One region of the Afipia sp. DC4300-2b1 genome, then DNA from elsewhere that is predicted to be linked to it. Evidence: riboswitches for the same ligand, from Rfam matches in the RefSeq annotation. Region 1 holds a riboswitch; the other holds the start of a gene.
What was found. A riboswitch is a leader RNA that binds a small molecule or an ion and turns the genes downstream of it on or off. The one in region 1 is predicted to bind cobalamin.
Positions count from the first base shown of each region.

Region 1 (10,289 bases):
CAAAGGCCGCGGGCCTTCAGATCGCGAACCAGAAACTCGTTTACTTCGGTGAAATCGCCGGACATGTTCGATTTGACATAGAGGTTCTGGTAGGCGGGCTCGATCGACTGCGCCACGCCGCAGATGTTGGAAATGGTCGCCGTCGGCGCAATCGCCATCACGTTGGAGTTGCGCATGCCGACCGACTGCACCCGCGCGCGCAGTGCAGTCCAGTCCAGCGTTGCCGACCAGTCAGCATCAAGACCACCGCGCGCATCGGCCAGAATCTCGATGGAATCGATCGGCAGGATGCCCCTGCTCCACAGCGATCCCTTGAACGACGGATACTGACCGCGTTCGGCGGCGAGATCGACCGACGCCGAGATGGCATGGAAGGAGATCGCTTCCATGCTGGTGTCCGCAAATGCGACAGCCGCATCCGACGCCATCGGGATTCGCAGCGCATGCAGCGCATCCTGGAATCCCATCAGGCCGAGGCCGACCGGGCGATGTTGCAGGTTGGAGCGGCGCGCTTCCGGGATGGTGTAGAAATTGATGTCGATGACATTGTCCAGCATCCGCATCGCGGTCGAGATCGTCCGCTTCAGCCGCGCGTGATCGATGCCGCCCTCACCCACGTGGTTGAGCAGATTGACCGAACCGAGATTGCACACCGCCACCTCGTCGTCCGACGTGTTCAGCGTGATTTCGGTGCAGAGATTCGACGAGTGGATGACGCCGACATGCTGCTGCGGCGAACGAAGGTTGCACGGGTCCTTGAAGGTGATCCAGGGATGTCCGGTCTCGAACAGCATGGTCAGCATGCGGCGCCACAGATCCGTGGCGCGCAGCGTCTTGAACACGCGCATCTCGCCGCGCGCAGCCTTCGCTTCATAGAAAGCGTAACGCTCGGCGAACGCCTTGCCGTAAAGATCGTGCAGGTCCGGCGTCTCGTCCGGCGAGAACAGCGTCCAGTCGCCATCCGCCTCGACGCGCTGCATGAACAGATCCGGCACCCAGTTCGCGGTGTTCATGTCGTGGGTGCGGCGACGGTCGTCACCAGTGTTCTTGCGCAGGTCGAGGAATTCCTCGATGTCGACATGCCATGTCTCGAGATAGGCGCAAACCGCGCCCTTGCGCTTGCCGCCCTGATTGACCGCGATCGCGGTGTCGTTGGCGACTTTCAGGAACGGCACCACGCCCTGGCTTTCGCCGTTGGTGCCCTTGATGTGCGCGCCGAGGCCGCGCACGCGGGTCCAGTCGTTGCCGAGACCGCCGGAATATTTCGCCAGCAGCGCGTTGTCCTTCACCGACTTGAAGATGCCGTCGAGATCGTCGGCCACCGTGGTCAGGAAGCAGGACGAGAGCTGCGGCCGCAGCGTACCGGAGTTGAACAGCGTCGGCGTCGACGCCATGAAGTCGAACGACGACAGCAGGTTGTAGAACTCGATGGCGCGTGCCTCGCGGTCGATCTCGCGGATCGCAAGGCCCATCGCCACGCGCATGAAGAAAGCCTGCGGCAGTTCGATGCGGTTGCCGTCCTGATGCAGGAAGTAGCGATCGTACAGCGTCTGCAAGCCAAGGAACTGGAACGACAGATCGCGCTCCGGCTTCAGCGCCGCCGCGATCCGCTTCAGGTCATAGCGCGCCAGTTCAGGATCGAGCAGTTCGGCTTCGATGCCTTTCTTGACATAGACCGGGAAGTACTCGACGTAGCGCGCCGCCATGTCCGCCTGCGTGGCGCTGATCTGCGCGGCATGTACGAACGAGAGAACCTCGGTGCGCAGCTTGTCGAGCAGCAGACGCGCGCTGACGTAAGCGTAGTTCGGCTCCTGCTCCACCAGCGTGCGCGCCGCCATGATGCCGGCCAGCGCAAGCTCGTCCTGGCTGATGCCGTCGTAAAGATTGCGCCTGGTTTCAGCGAGCACAGGCGCGGCATCGACGCCGTCGAGATTGGCGCACGCTTCCTGAACAATCAGGGTCAGGCGCTCGACATCGAGCGGCACGCGCGTGCCGTTACCGAGCGTGACATGCAACTGCGGCTCGGAGGATGCCTTCACCGGCTTGGCGGCGGCGGCTTCGGCGCGCTGGCGCTGGCGTTCGTCGCGATAGAGCACGTAGGCACGGGCGACCTTGTGGTGCTCGCTGCGCATCAGCGCCAGTTCGACCTGATCCTGGACATCCTCGATGTGGAAGGTGCGGCCCTCGCCGATCCGGCGGGTCAGCGCGCTCACCACCTCGGCCGTCAGTTGCTCGATCACCTCGTGAATGCGGCGCGACGCCGCCGCGGTGTGCCCCTCGACGGCGAGGAACGCCTTGGTCATCGCGATCGAGATCTTGCTGGCATCGAACGGCGAGACCGTGCCGTTGCGGCGGATGATCTGGAGCGCCGGCTCCGCCGCAGGGACAGCCAGTGACTCGGAACGCAACTGAATGAGAGGAGCGGATTTGGCGGCTTCGCGTTCGATCGAGAGTGACATCGGCAGACCCCGTGCGTGTTGCAATTGGGGCTTGGGCCGAAGGCGCATGGTCACGGCGCGCGAACGCACCGAAGCACGCGACCGCCGGACACCCCGCCCGTGGACGTTCTTTGGTGTCGCGGCAGGTCTCCTGGCTCGCAGTTCGGCGCTGAATCCGGTCTTCCCGATGCGAAAACGCATCAGTGACATCGGTCGGATTCAACTCACTGCTTACAGTTGCGGGGGCAGCGCCGGATTTATTGCATCGGAGTGCAACTCACCGGCTTCCCATCTTCGCCACCAAGTCTTGCGACCCGGCGGAACCGTGACACCCACATCTGGTAGCGTTCGAGGCTGACTGTCAAGCACCGGTGGGTGTGAATAACGGGACCAAAGCGGCAAACGCGCGAAATGCTCAGCAAATCGCGCGAGATTTTTTTCGACGTCGCCGAGACTGCGGCCGCGCAACACGCACGCACCGTACCGCTGCCTTACGAATCGTCTCCACGATTCTCGCCGGATCGCTGCCCACTGGCCACGGGGACGCGGTCCACGCCGCCGCAGTGGGAAGCTTTCCCTTTGACCCGGCGCGAGCCGCTTCACATAACGTGACCATCGCGGTTCTGCGGGCACGTTGCCCGGAGCCAAGAGGGAATGCGGTGCGCGCGGTTTTGGATCGCGCAAGTCCGGAGCTGCCCCCGCAACTGTAGACGGTGAGCCTGTCCATCGACGCCACTGAGGCGACAACCTCGGGAAGGCCGGACATAAGGCGTTGAGCCGTGAGCCAGGAGACCTGCCGCGATCACATTACGTCCACGGGCGGGGTGCCCCGGTGTGTCGCTTGCGAGAGAACGGCGCCGCCGTCTCTGTTGTTCGCGCATGTCCGGCCCCTGCCCCAACATCACGGGGTTTCCGATGTCGAATTCGTCTTCCGTTACTTCCATTCCCGTCGCCACGCTCGGCACGCCGCGGATCGGTCCGCGCCGCGAGCTGAAAACCGCGCTGGAGAGCTACTGGTCCGGCAGGATCGACGAGGCTTCGCTCGTCAGAACGGCGGCGCAGCTTCGCGCCGACAACTGGGCGCGCCAGAAAGCGCGCGGCGTGACCGTCATTCCCTCGAACGACTTCTCTTTCTACGATCAGGTGCTCGACACCAGTGTGATGGTCGGCGCCATTCCGGATGTCTACAACTGGACAGGCGGCGAGGTTTCGCTCGCAACATATTTTGCGATGGCGCGCGGCTCGCAGGGCGAAGACCCTGCATGTGAACACGGCCATGCGCATCATCACCACGGTCATGGCGCGCCGGCACAGGAAATGACCAAGTGGTTCGACACCAACTATCACTACATGGTGCCGGAATTCTCGAAGGATCAGACCTTCGCACTGTCCTCGACCAAGCCGATCGACGAATACAGGGAAGCCAGGGCGCTCGGCTATCGGACACGGCCGGTGCTGATCGGCCCGGTGACATTCCTCAAGCTCGGCAAGAGCCATGACGCCTCGTTCAGCAACCTGTCGCTGCTGGACAAGCTGTTGCCGGTTTATATCGAAGTGCTCAACAAGCTCGCAACGGAAGGCGCGGACTGGGTGCAGCTTGACGAACCCTGCCTCGTACTCGACCTCGATGCGGACGAAAAGGCTGCGTTGAAGACGGCCTATAGCGAACTCGCGCTCAAGGTGCCCGGCACCAAGATCATGCTGGCCACCTACTTCGGTGAACTCGGCGACAACGCCGATCTCGTCGCCAAGCTGCCCGTCGCGGGCGTGCATCTCGATCTGGTGCGCGGCAAGGGTCAGATCGATACGGTCTTGAGCAAGATGCCTGCGGATCGCGTGATTTCGGTCGGCGTCATCGACGGACGCAACATCTGGCGCGCGAACCTGCCGGCCATTCTCGATCGCATTGAGCCAGTCGTTACCAAGCGCGGCGCGCATTTGATCGAAATCGCCCCGTCATGCTCGCTGCTGCATGTGCCGATCGACCTCGATCAGGAAACCGCGCTCGATGCGGATCTCAAGAGCTGGCTCGCCTTCTCGTTGCAGAAGATGAGCGAGCTTTCTGCGCTCGGACGGGCGCTCGCCGTCGGACGCAGCACGGTGAAAGACGAACTCGCGGCCTCGGCCGCCGCCGCCGCCGCGCGCAAGGCCTCGCCGAAAGTGCACAACAAGGCGGTTGCCGAACGTGTCGCCGCGATCACGGCGGACATGGCCAACCGCCGCAGCACCTTTGCCAAGCGCGCACAGATTCAGCGCGCGAGGTTCAAGCTCCCGGCCTTTCCGACCACGACCATCGGCTCGTTCCCGCAGACCAGCGACGTGCGCAAGGCGCGCGCCGCGTTCACCAAAGGCACGATCAGCCAGGCCGATTATGAGGGCTTTCTGCGCGAGGAAACCAAGCGCACAGTGGCGTGGCAGGAGGAAATCGGTCTCGACGTGCTGGTGCACGGCGAGTTCGAGCGCAACGACATGGTGCAGTATTTCGGCGAGCAGCTCTCGGGCTTCGCCTTTACCAAGAGCGCGTGGGTGCAGAGCTACGGCTCACGCTGCGTGCGCCCGCCGATCCTGTTCGGTGACGTCTCGCGGCCGAAGCCGATGACGGTCGAATGGTGGAAATATGCCCAGTCGCTGACCAGGCGCCCGATGAAGGGCATGCTCACAGGTCCTGTGACCATCCTCAACTGGTCGTTCGTGCGCGACGACATTCCGCGCAGCGAGTCATGCCGCCAGATCGCGCTCGCGATCCGCGACGAGGTGACCGATCTCGAAAAGGCCGGCGCGACCATGATCCAGATCGACGAGGCGGCGCTTCGCGAAGGTCTTCCGCTGCGGCGGTCCGAGTGGAAAACCTATCTCGACTGGGCGGTGGGCAGCTTCCGCATCACGGCCTCGGGCGTCGCGGATGAAACGCAGATCCACACCCACATGTGCTATTCGGAGTTCAACGACATCATCGACGCCATCGGCGCGATGGATGCCGACGTGATCTCGATCGAGACCTCACGGTCGAAGATGGAACTGCTCGACGCCTTCGTGACCTACAGGTATCCGAACGAAATCGGACCGGGCGTCTACGACATCCATTCGCCGCGCGTGCCCGATGTCAAGGAGATGACCGGTCTGATCGAGAAGGCCCGCAGCCATTTGACGGCGGACCAGATCTGGATCAATCCGGATTGCGGCCTGAAGACCCGCGGCTGGCCGGAGGTCAGGTCGGCGCTGACCAACATGGTCGAAGCGGCCCGGCAGGCGCGTGGGGCGGCTTAGAAGCTGTCATTACGGACAGCCCGTTTTGCGGGCTGATCCGGAATCCAGACATGATGACAACTGATGAAGATTCCGGGCTCGCGCAAAAGCGCGCCCCGGAATGACGGGCTCTTACTTCTTCTTCCCGTCGGCGCCGAACTGCTTGAGATATGCGGTGAGATCCTTGATCTCATCGTCCTTCTTGATGCCCGCGAAGGCCATCTTGGTGCCGGGGATCTTGGCCTTCGGGTCCTTGATGTATTCGGCGAACACAGCCTCGTCCCAGGTGATGCCGGAATTCTTGTTGGCTTCGGAATAGTTGTAACCCGCGACGCTGCCCGACTTGCGGCCGAACAGGCCGTTCAACTCGGGACCGACGCTGTTTTTCGCCGTTTCACCAACCTGATGGCAGGCGCGGCACTTGTTGAAGGACTTCTCACCCGCGGCGACGTCCTGAGCGTTGGCGGTGCCGGCGAAACTGACGGCGGCGGCAAAAGCGAGGGCAGCGGCAAACGAACGAGCAATCATATGTTTTGACCTTTGAAGCGGGCTGGAAGGCTGGCAGGAGGAGACGTAACCGAAACCCGCCGCGTCGCGGCGGGTTCCGTCGGCAATGGACATATCACGCAAACATATCGGCTGTAATTCCGGCGTACCAGCCCATGTTTTCGGCTTGGGTTTGTTTGCGCAGTTCGGCATCCTCGCCAGTCTTGGACACGAAGGTGGATGACGCCGCGATCTTACCGTCCTTCGGCTCATAGGCCCCGCCGATCTTCACGCAGTCGTCGGTGTCGATCAGGCTCCAGCAGGTGTTGGTGTAGCGCGCGGGGAACGTGCGCGCCGACACCAGTTCGCCCCGGATCATCATGGCCGCGACCTTGGCCTGGCTGTTGGCGGAGAACGCGGATTTCGGCATGTCGCCGGCGATGCAGGCATCGCCGAGCACGTAGATGTTGGGATCGGCCAACGACTTCATGCTTGCCGGATCGATGGCGCAGTAACCGGTCGTGTTGGCAAGGCCGGCATCCCGCGCGATGGCGCCCGCCATCTGCGCCGGGATGACGTTGACCAGCGCTGCGTTCTTGTAGGTCTCGAACCCGGTGACAACGGTGCCCGTCTTGGGATCGACCGATTTCAACCCGTCATGCACCTTGGGCCCGAGCCATTCGACCAGGCCCTTGTAGTGTTTTTCCCAGCCTTCCTGGAAAAGCGCCTGTTTCGAGAAACTTTCCTTGGGATCAATCACAAAAATCTTGGAGCGATCCTTGCGCGCCTTTTTCAGCGCATGCGCCATCATCGACACGCGCTCATAAGGACCGGGCGGGCATCGATAGGGATTGGGCGGCGCAATCATCACAATGACGCCGCCGTTCGGCACCGCATCGAGCTTTTTCTTGAGCAGCAGCGTCTGCGCGCCCGGCTTCCAGGCGTGCGGCATGGCATCCTCCGCCGCCTGCGACCAGCCCGGAACGGAATCGTATTTCAGGTCGATGCCTGGCGAGACGACCAGCCGGTCATAGGGCAGCTTCTTGCCGCTCGCGAGGACGACCTCCTTCTTATCGCGGTCGATCTTGGCGGCGCGGTCGGCGACCACCGTGACGCCGAGTTTCTTCAAGCCGCCGTAGCCGTGAGTGATCGAGGGATAATCCCTGAAACCGCCAAGATAGAGATTGCTGTGGAAGCAGGTCTGATACTTAGCCAGCGGCTCGACCAGCGTGATGGCAATCGCGCCCGCGCTGTCCTTGGCGAGGTATTTGGCGGCTGTCGCGCCGCCCGCGCCGCCGCCGATCACCACCACGCGCGGCTTGCCTTGTCCGAGCACAGCAGGCGCGCCGAACATCATGACGCCCGCGAACGATGCCGATCCCGAAATCAACTGCCGACGATTGATGCTCATCATGCCCCCAATGTTCTATTGAAAAACCGGATTCAGCCGGCCGGTCCGATCAGCCGACCTTGAGATAGGCAAAGCCTTTCGATTGCAGCGCTGCGACGGTGGCAACACCCGACGGCACGAAACTGATGAACGGCGCGTCCTTCACCTTGGCCTTGTCGAGCTTCAGCCGCTGGAACGTGATCTCGCACAGAAGAACCTTGAGGCCGTTCTTGGCGAGCGCGGTGACACGCTCGAACAGGGCCGGATCGATGGTCTCGTCCTTCCAGGGCGTTCCTTCCAGCGTGCTCAGGAAATACTTCACCGACACGCTATGGGCGACGATCACCAGTTGGAGGCCGAACGGATCGGAGCCGTAAGCCGAATAATGGTTCGAGATGTTGTTCAGCGTCTGGGCGAAGCGCGCGTTGTCGCCGTAGTCGCAGTGATAGAGGCATGCGACATCGCCTTCCTTCTTCAGGTCCGCCATGGCGACGGACTGCGGTGCCGCCTGCGCCGTTGCCGCGGCCAAACCGCCCGCAGCAACTCCGATAATGAGACTGCGCCGCGTTGCCGAGCCATTCTGGTCTGTCATGACACCCTCCGGAATTTTTGAAACAATTACTTCTGGGTTCTGAAATAAGCTGCCAGCGCCGCAATGTCACCTGCCTCGAGCCGTCCGGCGATGGTCTGCATCACGGGGTTATCGCGCTGCTTGTCCTTGTAGGCGTTCATCACCGCGATGAACTGGTCCTCCGGCCAACCGGCGATCTTCGGAATGCCCTGAGCCGCGCCCGAAGCGCGGTGACAGGTTACACATTCCGTCGATAAATACTCTCCAAGTTCCCGGTCTCCCGCAGCAGCATTTTCCGGCGCCGCGCCCGCCGCCAGAACAAAAAGCATCGCACGTGCCGGCGGGCGTTTCATCAATCGACTTTCGGTCCTGCCTTGCTGTCGGGCGTCACGTCCACCGAGATCGCCCGGCCGGTGACTTTTGGTGCAGCACGGCAGTCTTTCATGCACGGGTCCTTCTTCCAGAACTGCTTTTCGGCAGTCTCGCGGTCATCCTCATAGAAGGCCGCGGCATTCGGCATCTTGATCGAGGTGAAGTTCTTGTCGCTGAGTTCGAAGTTCTCGTCCTTGACGATATCATTCATGCTGAGAAGGTACGCCGTCAGGGCATAAACGTCATCGTCGGACAGCGAACGTGCATTGCCGTATGGCATCGCGCGCTTGATGTAGTCGAACGCGGTCGACAGGTCTGGCCAGAACGAGCCGATGGTCTTGTCGGGACGGTCCGCCTTCAGCGTCCCCGCGCCCCCGGCGAGCACCGGCCAGCGGCCCGCGCCTTCGCCGAATTCGCCGTGACACGAAGCGCAGCGCTCCTGAAACAACGCATCCCCCTGCTTCACCGTGCCCTTGCCCGGTGGCAATCCCTTGCCGTCCGGCCGCACATCCGTATCCCACGCCTTGATTTCTTCCGGCAGCGCGGGACGTCCGAGTCCAAGCTTAGACGAGGTCTTCGTTGTCGCCTGTGTGGCAATTTGCTGCGCATGGCCCTGCGGCGTGGCGGCGACGAGCGCCACGCCAGCAAGCAACGCGAACGCCGTGGCCTTAGCCGATCTCGACATTTTCGGTCTCCCCGCCTGAACGCACCAGCCAGGTCTGAATGCCGTTGTTGTGGTAGATCGAATTGACGCCGCGCACCTTGCGCAGTTCGTCCTTGGTCGGCTGCACATAGCCCGTCGAATCCATCGCTCGGGACTGGATCATCAGCTCCTGCCCGTTCCAATCGAAGTCGACATAGAAACGCACCAGCGACTTGTCGAACACCGGCCCGTCGATGCGGGCGGTCTGCCAGTTGCGTCCGCCGTCCATCGTCACATCGACGCGCTTGACCGTACCGCGGCCGGACCAGGCAAAGCCGCTCAGCACATTGCGGCCCTTGTATTTCAATGGCGCCTGCGGCGACGGATTGGTCACCACAGATTTCGCATCCATGACGAAGGTGTGCTTGCGCGAACGCCCGTCGGCCAGAAGGTCGGTGTATTTCGACGTTTCCTCGCGGGTCTGCCATGGCTGATCGCCGACCTCGATGCGGCGAATCCATTTCACCCAGAGATTGCCTTCCCAGCCGGGGATCACCGCGCGCAGCGGATATCCCTGCTCGGGCCGCAGCGCCTCGCCGTTCATGGCAAACGCGAGCATGCAATCATTCAGCGCCTTCTCAATGGGGAGCGAGCGATTCATGGCGGCGGCGTCCGCGCCTTCCAGCATCAGCCACTTCGCGTTCGGCTTGAGGCCAGCTTCATCCAGCACGGTCTTCAGCGTCACGCCGGTATACATGACGTTGTGAACCATGCCGTGAGTGAACTGGCAGCCGTTCAATTGCGCGCCGCGCCACTCCATGCCTGAATTCGCGGCGCATTCGAGGAAGTAAATCTTGTTCACGCGCGGCATGCGCCTGATGTCGTCCATCGTGAACACCAGCGGCTTGTCCACAAGGCCGTTGATCATCAGGCGATGATCGGCGGGATTGATGTCCGCGACGCCGGAATGATGCCGCTCGAAGCAAAGCCCCGACGGCGTGATGATGCCATCGAGTTCGTGCAGCGGCGTGAAGTTCACCGAGGATTCCGGCGATGCCGTCAGCCACGACACATCGCGGCGGATGACGTTCTTCTCGAACTTCGAGGGCATGCCATACGGCGTCTTCTGCACGCCATCGCCGA
Region 1 is NZ_JAFCSX010000004.1:251,743-262,031, reverse strand. Features, by position in the region: gene ACP7AL_RS17780 (ribonucleoside-diphosphate reductase subunit alpha) at 1-2,459, opposite strand, end outside; cobalamin riboswitch at 2,563-2,781, opposite strand; cobalamin riboswitch at 3,040-3,253, shown strand; gene metE (5-methyltetrahydropteroyltriglutamate--homocysteine S-methyltransferase) at 3,354-5,705, shown strand; gene ACP7AL_RS17770 (c-type cytochrome) at 5,817-6,212, opposite strand; gene ACP7AL_RS17765 (FCSD flavin-binding domain-containing protein) at 6,307-7,581, opposite strand; gene ACP7AL_RS17760 (DsrE family protein) at 7,631-8,152, opposite strand; gene ACP7AL_RS17755 (c-type cytochrome) at 8,179-8,484, opposite strand; gene ACP7AL_RS17750 (c-type cytochrome) at 8,484-9,188, opposite strand; gene soxC (sulfite dehydrogenase) at 9,172-10,289, opposite strand, start outside.

Region 2 (10,289 bases), on a different contig from region 1:
GCTGGCGGATCATCTGCGCGAGTTCGAGCCCGTCGAAAATCGGCATCGACCAGTCGGTGATGACGATGTCCGGGACATAGTGGGAGTACATCTCGAGCGCGGTCGCGCCGTCTTCCGCTTCATAGACTTCGCGCGCGCCGAACGAATGCAGCAGCGTGCGCAGAATGCGACGCATATGCGCATTGTCGTCGCACACGAGAAACCGCAGCTTGTTGAAATCGATAATGAACATGCGCCGCCCGGGGTGGCGCACCCGGACCAGGGTACACCTCGCATTAACTATATGCGGCCGCCGTTAACGAAGGGTTATCCAAGACGGCCGGGGCGGCCGGGTCAGAACCCGAACTGCTCGCTGAGGATGCGTTCTTCCAGGCTGTGGCCGGGATCGAACAGCATGCGGATCGAGATGGTCTTGTCCGCGATGATTTCGACCCGCTGCACGTCGCGGGCCTCGTCATGATCGGCGACGGCGGCGACCGGCCGCTTGTCGGATTCGAGCACTTCGAACACGACGAACGCCGTGTTGGGCAGCAGTGCGCCGCGCCAGCGGCGGGGGCGAAACGGGCTGATCGGCGTCAGGGCGAGGAGAGCCGCGTTGATCGGCAGGATCGGGCCCTGCGCCGACAGATTGTAAGCGGTCGAACCGGCGGGCGTCGCCACCATGATCCCGTCGGAAATCAGCTCGGCCATGCGCTCGTGCTCATCGACCATGATGCGCAGGCGCGCCGCCTGATGGGTCTGCCGGAACAGCGAGACTTCATTGATGGCGTGATGGATGTGCACCTTGCCGTGAACGTCGGTGGCGCGCATCAGCAGCGGATTGATGACGGTCAGCTTCGCGGCTTCCAGCCGCTCGACCAGCGAGTGCTGGCTGAACTCGTTCATCAGGAAACCGACGGTGCCGCGATGCATACCGTAGATCGGAATGCCGGAGCGCATATGCCGGTGCAGCGTTTGCAGCATCAGGCCGTCGCCGCCCAGCGCCACGACCACGTCGGCCTTGTCCGACGGCTGGTTGCCGTAGGCCGCGGTGAACTGGGCGAGGGCCTGCTGGGCCTCATCGCTCGGGCCCGCCACGAAGGCAATCCGCTCATATTTTCTCGGCTTCGTCATATCCGGATCAGCCCCTGAGCGCGCATCCACGAAGTCGTGGCGCGCGCGGGCTTCGTCTATACGAGGTTTTCCGGTGTTGTCGAGGCGGGATCGCCCGCGCAAAACAGTCCCGCGCGGTCAAAATCCGGCTTGACCCGCGCGGGGTTAACCAAGAGGACGGCGCGTGCCCGTGGCCAGGCGCGCGCCGTTGATCGGTTCGGTCAGTACGACGTCCGGCCGGTGGTCAGCGCGGAGGCCAGCGACTGATACTCGGCGCTGTCGCGGCCTGCGAGCGCTTCGATCCTCGCGAGGTGGTGCTTCGCCTGTTCGCGGTTGCCCTGTTCGACCTGCCACAGGCCGTAATACTGCCAGGTACGGACGTGGTTCGGATCCGCCTTCAGTGCGCGCTCATACCAGACACTGGCGAGCTCGTAGTTGCCGAGCTTGCGATACGAGTATCCGATCAGATTGGCGACATCGGCGCGGTCGTCCTGACCGAGCGCCTTGAGCTGGTCAATCGCCGCCGCGTACTGGCTGCGTTCGTAGATCGTCGCATAGGCGGCGCGATAACCCTGGAGGAACGCAGGGCTGTCGATCGAGGACTTCCTGTCGTCTTTCTTCTTGTCCTTGGGCTTCGATTTGGTGTCGGAGGCCGGAGGCGAGGGCGTGTCCGAAGGGGCTGCCTGCACGAGGGTGATCGAAGGTGCCGTAACGAACGCCGAAAGAAGAAATGCCAGAGATATCTGCCTGATGGTCAAGTTGCTCATGCGTAGCCTCCGTTGATCTGCAAACACGATCCTAATCCTGTTTGTACGTCTTAAACACCCGCCGGGTTCAAACATTCCTGCGTCAGACCGTCATAATTCCGGCGATTTCCGGTTCACCCGCCGGCCGGGCGCATGTCCAAACTGTCATCCAGATGAACGGAAGCCATTGGTGCGCTTCAGACTGAGTTCAGCGCGGGGGTCCTAGATTTGTTGCGACGATCGGTTACCCGGCCATCCGACCGGCCACCCCCGATCGCATGAAACAGGAGACTTTCCATGTTGAAGACAATTTCCGCAGCTTTGGTTGCCGCCTCAATGCTCGCCGCGCCTGCCATGGCGGCGACCGTCATCAAGACCGAGCGTGGCCCGGTGACCAAGACCATCGTCGTGAAGCCGTCGGTCGCGAAGGCGCATGCGCAGGTCGTCGTGGTGAAGAAGCATCGCCATCACCGTCACTATGGCTTGAACAAGCATCATCGTGGCCACGGCCACAAGGTCGTGATCGTGAAGAAGCATCGTCACATCTGATCGAGACGGATATTTCCGTGACCGCTATTGCATAGCCCCCGCATCGAAGCGGTTCATGGAAAGAAGAACGGCCTGCAGATCATCGGTCATGCGATGACTGCAGGCCGGGCTGTTTGTAGGGATCAGCGCCCGAAGGGGGCGCTGGCGAGGCGGATGCCGCCGAACACGCCGAAGCCGGGGCGAAGGTACCCGTCCGGGTTGACGTATTGTTCGTTTAGCAGATTGTCGATCCGTGCGAACGCGGTCACGCCTTCGGCAACCTTGTAATTGGCCGCGATGTTGACGACGGTGTATCCCGGAGTCGTCACGTTGACTGCGCCAAAGCGCGGAACATCCAGAAAACTGCTGAAAGTAATTGCTGTCGCGGTCAGTGTCAGATCGTCGACAGGCGTCCAGATGGCAGAGTAGCTCATCTTGTGGCGCGGCCTGCGCGTGAGCTCGATTCCCGTGGTGGCATCCACGGCGTCCGTATAAGTGTGATCGAAGCGTACCTTGAAACGATCATTGAACGTAATCGCGGCAAACGTTTCGAAGCCGGACGTCTTGGCCGCCTGCACGTTGAAGTACCTGGTGTTTGGGAATGTACCCGCCGTGTTGATCAGATTCGTGATGTCGTTGTTGAAGTAGGTCGTGCCGAATCGGATCCTGTCGTTTGCGATGGGCTGTTCGAATCCGACATCGTAACCTCTGCTTTCTTCGGGCTTGAGGTTCGGATTGGCGAGACCGAATGACGTATCGTAAAGCTGGGTCAGCGTAGGCGCCTTGAAGCCCGTTCCGTAGCTCGCTTTCAGCTTTGTTTCGGTGCCCGGTACGATAAACGCCGGTGCAACGCGGTAAGTTGTGTGGTCGCCAAACGCATCGTTGTCGTCAACGCGGACGTTGCTCACCACGAAGAATCTTTCAGCGAATTGCGATTGCAACTCGACATAGGCGCCGCGGTTGCTGTTTTCCTTTCTCGTGACAGAGGTCGAATCGAAGCGTTCGATGTCGTAGTCAGCGCCCACAACGAGCGTTTGTCCCGGTACAAACGCCGCAACGCTGCGCCAATCGTACTTGTTCCGCTCGCCGTGATTTGTTGTAAACGGCAACGGAACGAAATTGACGAAATCAAATCCGTTCGGATCGAAGTTGCCGCGGGTCATGTCCGTGAAATTGACGCCGAAATAGTTCTTCCAGCGGCCCTCAAAGAAAGACGTCACGGCTTCGCTGCGTGTGAAAAGCTGTCGCGTCTTTGTGTTGCTTTGCTGGGCGGCGGGAGCGCCAAACGGGAAGGCCGGATCGAATGCCGCATACCCCGTATAGTCAAGCGATGCCTCGGTGTATCGCCCCGTGAAGTTCAACGTCAGGTTTTCGGAAACATCCACTCCCACCTTTGTGGAGTAGGTTCTATTGTCGTAAGCGTCGTTATTGCGCGTCTGACCGGGCGGCAATGTGGAAAGCGGAGTTACCGCAACGCTCCCAGAGTGGAATTGCGTCACGTTGAAAGCATAGCTGACCGGCCCCTGCGATCCACTTACGCCCGCCGCACTGTTGACGGTGGCAAAACTGCCGCCCTCGACACGCGCGGTAAACTTTGGAGGCCCTTCGCCCTTCTTGGTAGTGATCGAAATAACGCCGCCGATTGCGTCTGAGCCATAGAGACCGCTCTGAGGTCCGCGCAAGACTTCAATTCGTTCGATGTCACCGGTCAGAAGGTTTCCGAAATCATAAGCGCCGTTTGGCGTGCTTGGATCGCTGACGTCAATGCCGTCGATTAGAACCTTGGTGTGGTTTGAGTTGGTGCCTCGCATAAAGACAGAGGCCTGATTTCCGGGGCCGCCGCTTTGCACGATGTTGAGACCCGGAACCGCCTGGAGTGCGTCAACGATCGTGCGGCGTTGATCGCGCTCGAGTTCGGCTGCTGTAATCACGGTGATCGAACTTGCCACCTGGTTTACCGGTGTTGGTACCAGCGTTGGCGAAGTCACCTCGATCGCCGGTAGCGCGCCGCCTGCATCCTGCGCGAGGGCAGGGCTGACGAGGGCGGTGCCCGCAAGGCATGCCGCTGCGAATGAGAGTCCGAGCGTCGCCGCCGGAAAGAGAGATTTGGAAAGAGTGGTCATGATAGAGCCCCGCCGATGCATGTGATCGCGGAGGCGCGGTGAGAACGCGCAGACACGACGGCCGGCGGCAGGTTTCTGCCTCCACACGTTCCGTCCTGACTGAGGAAACAGGCCATCGGCCGAACCTCCGCAACAGTTACGTCACGTCACCGCTGCGGAACGCCGCCCCTTCGCACGCCCCGTGCGACGGAAGGATGACCGGTACAGGCAGGTCTCCTGGCTCGCGGATCGTCGCCGTTGTCCGCCTTCCCAAGCCCGGCTGAAAAGCCTTCGCTCAGTGGCATATTGGACAACGGCTCACCGCTGACAGTTGCGGGGGCAGCTTCGGAATGGCCATGCAGACGTCACTTTTACGAGCCTGCACGGCGGCACCGAATTCCCTATTCGCCAGCTTGCGCTGGCACCTGTGCCGTGGTTGCAATCAACCGGCGAGGTGTTGCCTTGTCAATGACACAATGTCCAAGAAACCCAATGCGATGCCTCAGGTTGTGGACTTCATCGGAATGCGTTGCAAATTGGTGACATATACGCGGAGCGTTGCGCTGGCGCTGGTTGCGCTCGGTCTTGCGGGCTGTACGTGGACCGGCGGCAGCGACGGCCTGTCCTACACCGCCGATCGCGGCATCGAGAACCAGCCGTATCCTGCGAACTACCGTCCCGAACTGCTTGCGCTGCTGCGAACCTACCTGAACGATCCAACGGGCATACGCGACGCCGGGATTTCAGAACCGGCGCAAAAGGAAGTCGGGGGCCGACGGCGCTATGTCGTGTGTGTGCGCTTGAATGCGCGCATTGCGGGGCGTTACGCCGGTGTGAAGGAGCGTGCCGGCGTGTACGTTGACGGGCGGCTCGATCGCATCATCGAGGATACCGAGGATCTTTGTAAGGGTGTAACTTACGCCGCGTTTCCCGAACTGGAAAGGCTGACGCGCTGAGCGTCTACGGAGGGATGTCATGACGTCGAGATCAGCCGGGCGGTTGGCCCTCTGCCTGCTGCTGTGTCTCGGCGTCGGGATTCTCGAATCATATGTGACGCGGCCCGAAATCCCGGTGTGGTATGCGGCGCTGGCAAAGCCGTGGTGGACACCGCCGCCGGTAGTTTTTCCCATCGCGTGGACCATACTCTATATTCTGATGGCTGTTAGCCTGTGGCGCCTGTGGGATCGCGCGGCGCCGTCGGCTTCGCGGGCCTCGGCGATCACCTGGTTTCTGATTCAGCTTGCGCTGAACGCGGCGTGGTCGCCGGTCTTCTTCGGATGGCACGGCACCCGCACCGCGCTCGTTATCATCATCGGACTGTTGATCGCCATCGTGATGACAATGATCGCGGCTTCACGCGCCGACAAGTTCGCGGCCTGGCTGCTCGCGCCGTATCTGGCTTGGGTCGCCTACGCGACCACGCTGAATGCCGGCGTGGTCGCGATGAACTAACCGACGTCCTACGAAAAGTGCTGGACGATGGCCGCGAAGCCGCGCCACCAGGCGCGGTAGTTGTCGACATCGAGCGGGATCGGCTCGGCGGCGACACGGACGATCACAAGTTCGCTGATGGGATCGATGTAGATCCACTGGCCGTGGATGCCGATGCAGCACAGCGTGCGCCGCTTGCGGTCGATCTGATAGAACTTGCTGCGATAGGCCGCATCGGGAAACATCTCGGCGAATTCGCCGCGCGCCCAGGCTTCCGGATCGCCATTGTCGTTGATGTCGTCGATCCACCAGCCGGGAATGACCTGCCTGCCGTGCGCGACACCGCGCTGCCGGATCATTTCGCCGAAGCGGGCGAGGTCGCGCGGCGCGGCGCAAATGCCGCCGGCGGCGCGCATCGCGCCTTCCGGATCGAGCGTGACATAGGCGTCGGTTTCCGCGCCGAGCGGCGTCCAGAGATATTCGCCAAGCAGATCGGACAGGGCGCGGCCCGCCGCGCGCTCATAGACCCAGCCGAGCAGGTCTGTGTTGGTCGAGACATAGTGGAATGCGTGGCCGTGGGTTTTGCCGTCGGGCTTCTGGGTCGCGAGGTATTCGCGCAGCGCCATGGTGCTCTGGCCGGGTTGAATGACATCCCATCCCACAGCGCGGCGATAGCGCGCGACATCGCCGTCCGGATCGACGTAATCCTCGGTAAAGGAGATGCCGACCGTCATGTCGAGCAGATGCCGCACCGAGCAGCCGCCGTACACCGACGACGAGATCTCGGGCACGTAATCGGTCACGGGCCGGTTGGGGTTGAGAAATCCCTTGTCCGCAAGAATCCCGCCGAGCGCACCGCAGATCGACTTGCTCACCGAGAACACGATATGCGGCGTCGTGGCATCCATGCCGCCCGCGTACCACTCGGCCGCGATCCTGCCGCGGCGAAGAACCAGAAACCCCTTGGTGTTCGTGGTGCGCAGCGCATCGCGCAGCGTGGTGCGGCCCTTGTTACCCTCGAAGGCGACGTCGCCGATTTCGACAAGCGAGCTTTCCAGCGGAACGGGGTTTTTCGACGCCGCGATGTTCGCGGTCGGCAGCAGGCGGCGGACGTTGTGAAAGCTCCAGTCGCTGGAAGGCTGGGTGCGCCAGTTGGCGAGGGTTACGAGGTTGTCCCGCGCCGGCGGGAATTCAGTCATCAGTTTTTTTGCGGGACTCTTTGCGGTCAATTTGGCTGTCATGTTCTTCTTTTTCTCTGGCTGAAAGAAACGCGGGACATTGTGCGTTTAAATCGGCGCATGACAACACTGCGCCGCACAACCATCTGCCAGAAACCGGGAGAATCGGACTCGGAAAGGGAAAACTGACAAGGGGGCCCAGCAAAAACAATGCGCGAGACTCTCAGCCGCCGCGGCGGTCAAATCCCGGTATGACGCGGATGATTCTCAGACTGGCTCCTGAGGAGCCGATTGCGGTCGATACGTTGCTCGCCGTCACCTTGGCGGTTGCGGCTGCGCTCAACGCATGGTGCCTCAGCGCCTATCTTTAGATAGGCACGCGAACGGCCGAACCGGCTGAGCCGATTCGGCCGCGCTGATGTACAGGCTATACTGGCCTGTCTATGCCTTTATTTCGCGTTTTCCGAATACTTGAACGCCGGCATTGCCTTGAGCTGCTCCTTGGTGCCGCTCATGACCGCATGGTCCGGGTACCATTCATTCTTGGTCGCTGTCGCAGCCATGCCGCCGCCAGCGGCGCCCGTGGTTGTCGACGGCCGGGCCGTTGTCGACGTTCCTGCCGAGCCCGGCATCTTGTCGGCCGACGCCGAGCGGACCGGCTCATCGACCCATTTCAGCTTTTCGAACGTCACGGCGATGTCGTGCTGACCGACGCCAAGGAAACCGCCGACGCCGATGATCACGGCGTTGACCTTGCCGCTCTTGTCGAGAAGGATTTCACTGATGTCGCCGAGCTTCTCGTTGGCGTCGTTATAAACCGCGAGGCCGACAAGCTTGGAAGCCCGCCAGTTGCCTTGCAGATTCATCTGCTCGCTCGATGCAGACGCCGCGGGAGCAGGGGAAGGCGAGGCCGGAGTTGTGGTCTGCGCGAACGCCGCTCCACCAGCCAACGCGGTTCCGAGCAGAGCTGCAGCCACATATTTCTTGATCATCGGATTCTCCTTTCAATATATCGATTGAAACGGAAGAACCCAAACCGCTTGCTTATGTTCCGGGAACTATCTCTGTTCGCCCGCGTCAATTTAGCAAGTTTGCCGGCACCTTTTCGAAGCGCAGCGGAACCTCGCCGGTTTCGATCGCGGCGTGGAGATCGTTGAGCTGGGCTTCGAGGAACTCGTTCGCCGCGAGCAACGCCATCAAGGCGCCGCGCGTGTCACCGCCGCATTGGGCGATGACGTCGTCGAGGGCATTTTCATAACGGTCGTCATCATGTGAAGGCATGATAGTCCTCGTCTGGTTGCCTGAATCGCTGTCTACCTGCGTAGGCAACGGTGACGAGACCGTGACCGTTCCGAGGCGCGCCGAGTTGTCCACGCAATTCACAGGCGTTTTGACGCAGGACAGGGGGAATATTTGGCGTTCGCGCGATTGCTATTTCGCGGCCTGATCCACCGACCATACGTCGAAAATCCCCAGGTTGTAGAGGAAAGCGAGAGCGGCAATCACGCCGATCGCGGCAATCAGGTATTTGTGGTGCGCCCGAAACCCGCCGTTGCCGTCCATGCGAAATCCTCCGCGCGCCCGATGTCCAACCACATTTACTGGTGGCCCAAATCGGACGACAGCGCAAATTGAATGGCTGTGAGTTTCAGCCTGCCTCGGTTCGTCCGCCGCTCTTGCCCAGTAATATGCGCGACGCCCAGATGATCAGGCTGGCGATGCCAAAGAACAGCTCGCCGGTCAGCTTCAGGACCGCGGACAAAAAGTCGAGCACATCGAAGAGCTCCAAATAGTCGAGCAGCTTGATGATCAGGATCAGCACCAGCAGCGTGCCCAGCAACCACTCGGTCATTGCAACAGTTCTCCGCGCCGGCGCCGTGACATCGGCGACAAGTTGCTCCGTTGGTCGCTGCGGTAACGGCGGAGGTTCACGGTATTGCAATGCGCGGTTCCCGGAACCCCGGGGGACGCCAGGCGGTGGCCAGGTGAAGGTGGAAGCGGAAAAAGCCGCGGACCAATGTGCTGTCCGGAAAGCCGTCGCTTCGAGCGGCGGCTTTTCCGTTGGCGTGCGACCCGGCAACATCGCCGGCGGTCTTGTCCTCAGGCGGCCGCGCTGATAGCTGTTCCCCCGACGCCGGTTTAGCTCAGCGGTAGAGCAGCGGTTTTGTAAACCGAAGGTCGGGAGTTCAATCCTCTCAACCGGCACCATTCACCGCCGCCGTCGGCCGATTGCTTCAGCCCTCGTTCGTGCGCGGAATCATCCACGTTGAAAACGTCTGCCAGACGCCGTCGCCGAGATGGCGCTGATAGGCGATGAAATCGCCGTCGTTGCCACGTACGAATTCATAACGATGGTGGTTGAATTCTCTGGTTTGCACGGTCATCGAAGTTCTCCTCTGTTCGTTCTGACGGAGGAGCTAAGTGGCATATCCGGCCGATCAATAGAATGATGATTATCATATAATCACGTTGTCGAGAGGCGACGTTTCACCTGTGGAACCGGGCGAGCGAGCCCGCCCGGCGCCCGCCGTTAACCTTCCACTTTCCAAAATCTTATTGAAATCGCTCGCAATTGAGCGACCGCAAATGCTTACGCGTTAGGCTTACCTGACGATTGGGCGGGGCCTTTAACTCCTGGCTTGCCTCGCTGGATTAGGGTGCGGCTTCAACGAAGGTCTCATTCCATGCGTGCGATACTGGCTCTGGCGATCTTGATCGGAACGGCGGGAGCGGCAGCGGCCGATACCGGTCCGTTGATCGTGATTCCCGGCCGTGCGGGCGTTCCCGTCATGATCAATGGCCGCGATGCGTCCTATGCCGTCGTCGAAGGCGAATGGGGCCTCGCCAAACATTTCAAGAATGCGGACCGCGTTTATGGCGGCTGGGATCGCTACATCGGCCCCGAAGTCGGCCACTATTATCCGAGCGCCGGACGCACGCCGGGCTACGGCCGTCTCGAAATTCAGCCGCCTGCCAATCGCGCGCTGCCGCAGCCTGCGGAGAGCTATCATCGCTCGTGGTCCGCGCAATCCGCGCCGCCGGCGCCGCAGCAGCACTACGACGTTCCGCTATATCCACCGTCGATCATCGAAGCGCCGCGCGATCAGAGCGGTCGGCCGAACGGCTTCCGGCCCAGCTACAGGCCGAATGGTTTCCGGCCCGATCTGAAACAATAACGAGACCAAAACAAAAGCGTTTAACAGGAGAGAGTA
Region 2 is NZ_JAFCSX010000002.1:662,746-673,034, forward strand. Features, by position in the region: gene ACP7AL_RS09900 (response regulator) at 1-232, opposite strand, end outside; gene ACP7AL_RS09905 (NAD kinase) at 334-1,113, opposite strand; gene ACP7AL_RS09910 (tetratricopeptide repeat protein) at 1,314-1,859, opposite strand; gene ACP7AL_RS09915 (His-rich protein BRANT) at 2,136-2,387, shown strand; gene ACP7AL_RS09920 (TonB-dependent receptor plug domain-containing protein) at 2,510-4,489, opposite strand; cobalamin riboswitch at 4,679-4,912, opposite strand; gene ACP7AL_RS09925 (hypothetical protein) at 4,993-5,424, shown strand; gene ACP7AL_RS09930 (TspO/MBR family protein) at 5,444-5,920, shown strand; gene ACP7AL_RS09935 (serine hydrolase domain-containing protein) at 5,929-7,140, opposite strand; gene ACP7AL_RS09940 (PRC-barrel domain-containing protein) at 7,527-8,069, opposite strand; gene ACP7AL_RS09945 (hypothetical protein) at 8,155-8,451, opposite strand; gene ACP7AL_RS09950 (hypothetical protein) at 8,509-8,640, opposite strand; gene ACP7AL_RS09955 (hypothetical protein) at 8,726-8,929, opposite strand; tRNA gene ACP7AL_RS09960 (tRNA-Thr) at 9,211-9,285, shown strand; gene ACP7AL_RS09965 (hypothetical protein) at 9,312-9,461, opposite strand; gene ACP7AL_RS09970 (hypothetical protein) at 9,762-10,253, shown strand.
Region 2: another riboswitch for cobalamin. It lies ahead of ACP7AL_RS09920 (TonB-dependent receptor plug domain-containing protein); the one in region 1 lies ahead of metE (5-methyltetrahydropteroyltriglutamate--homocysteine S-methyltransferase).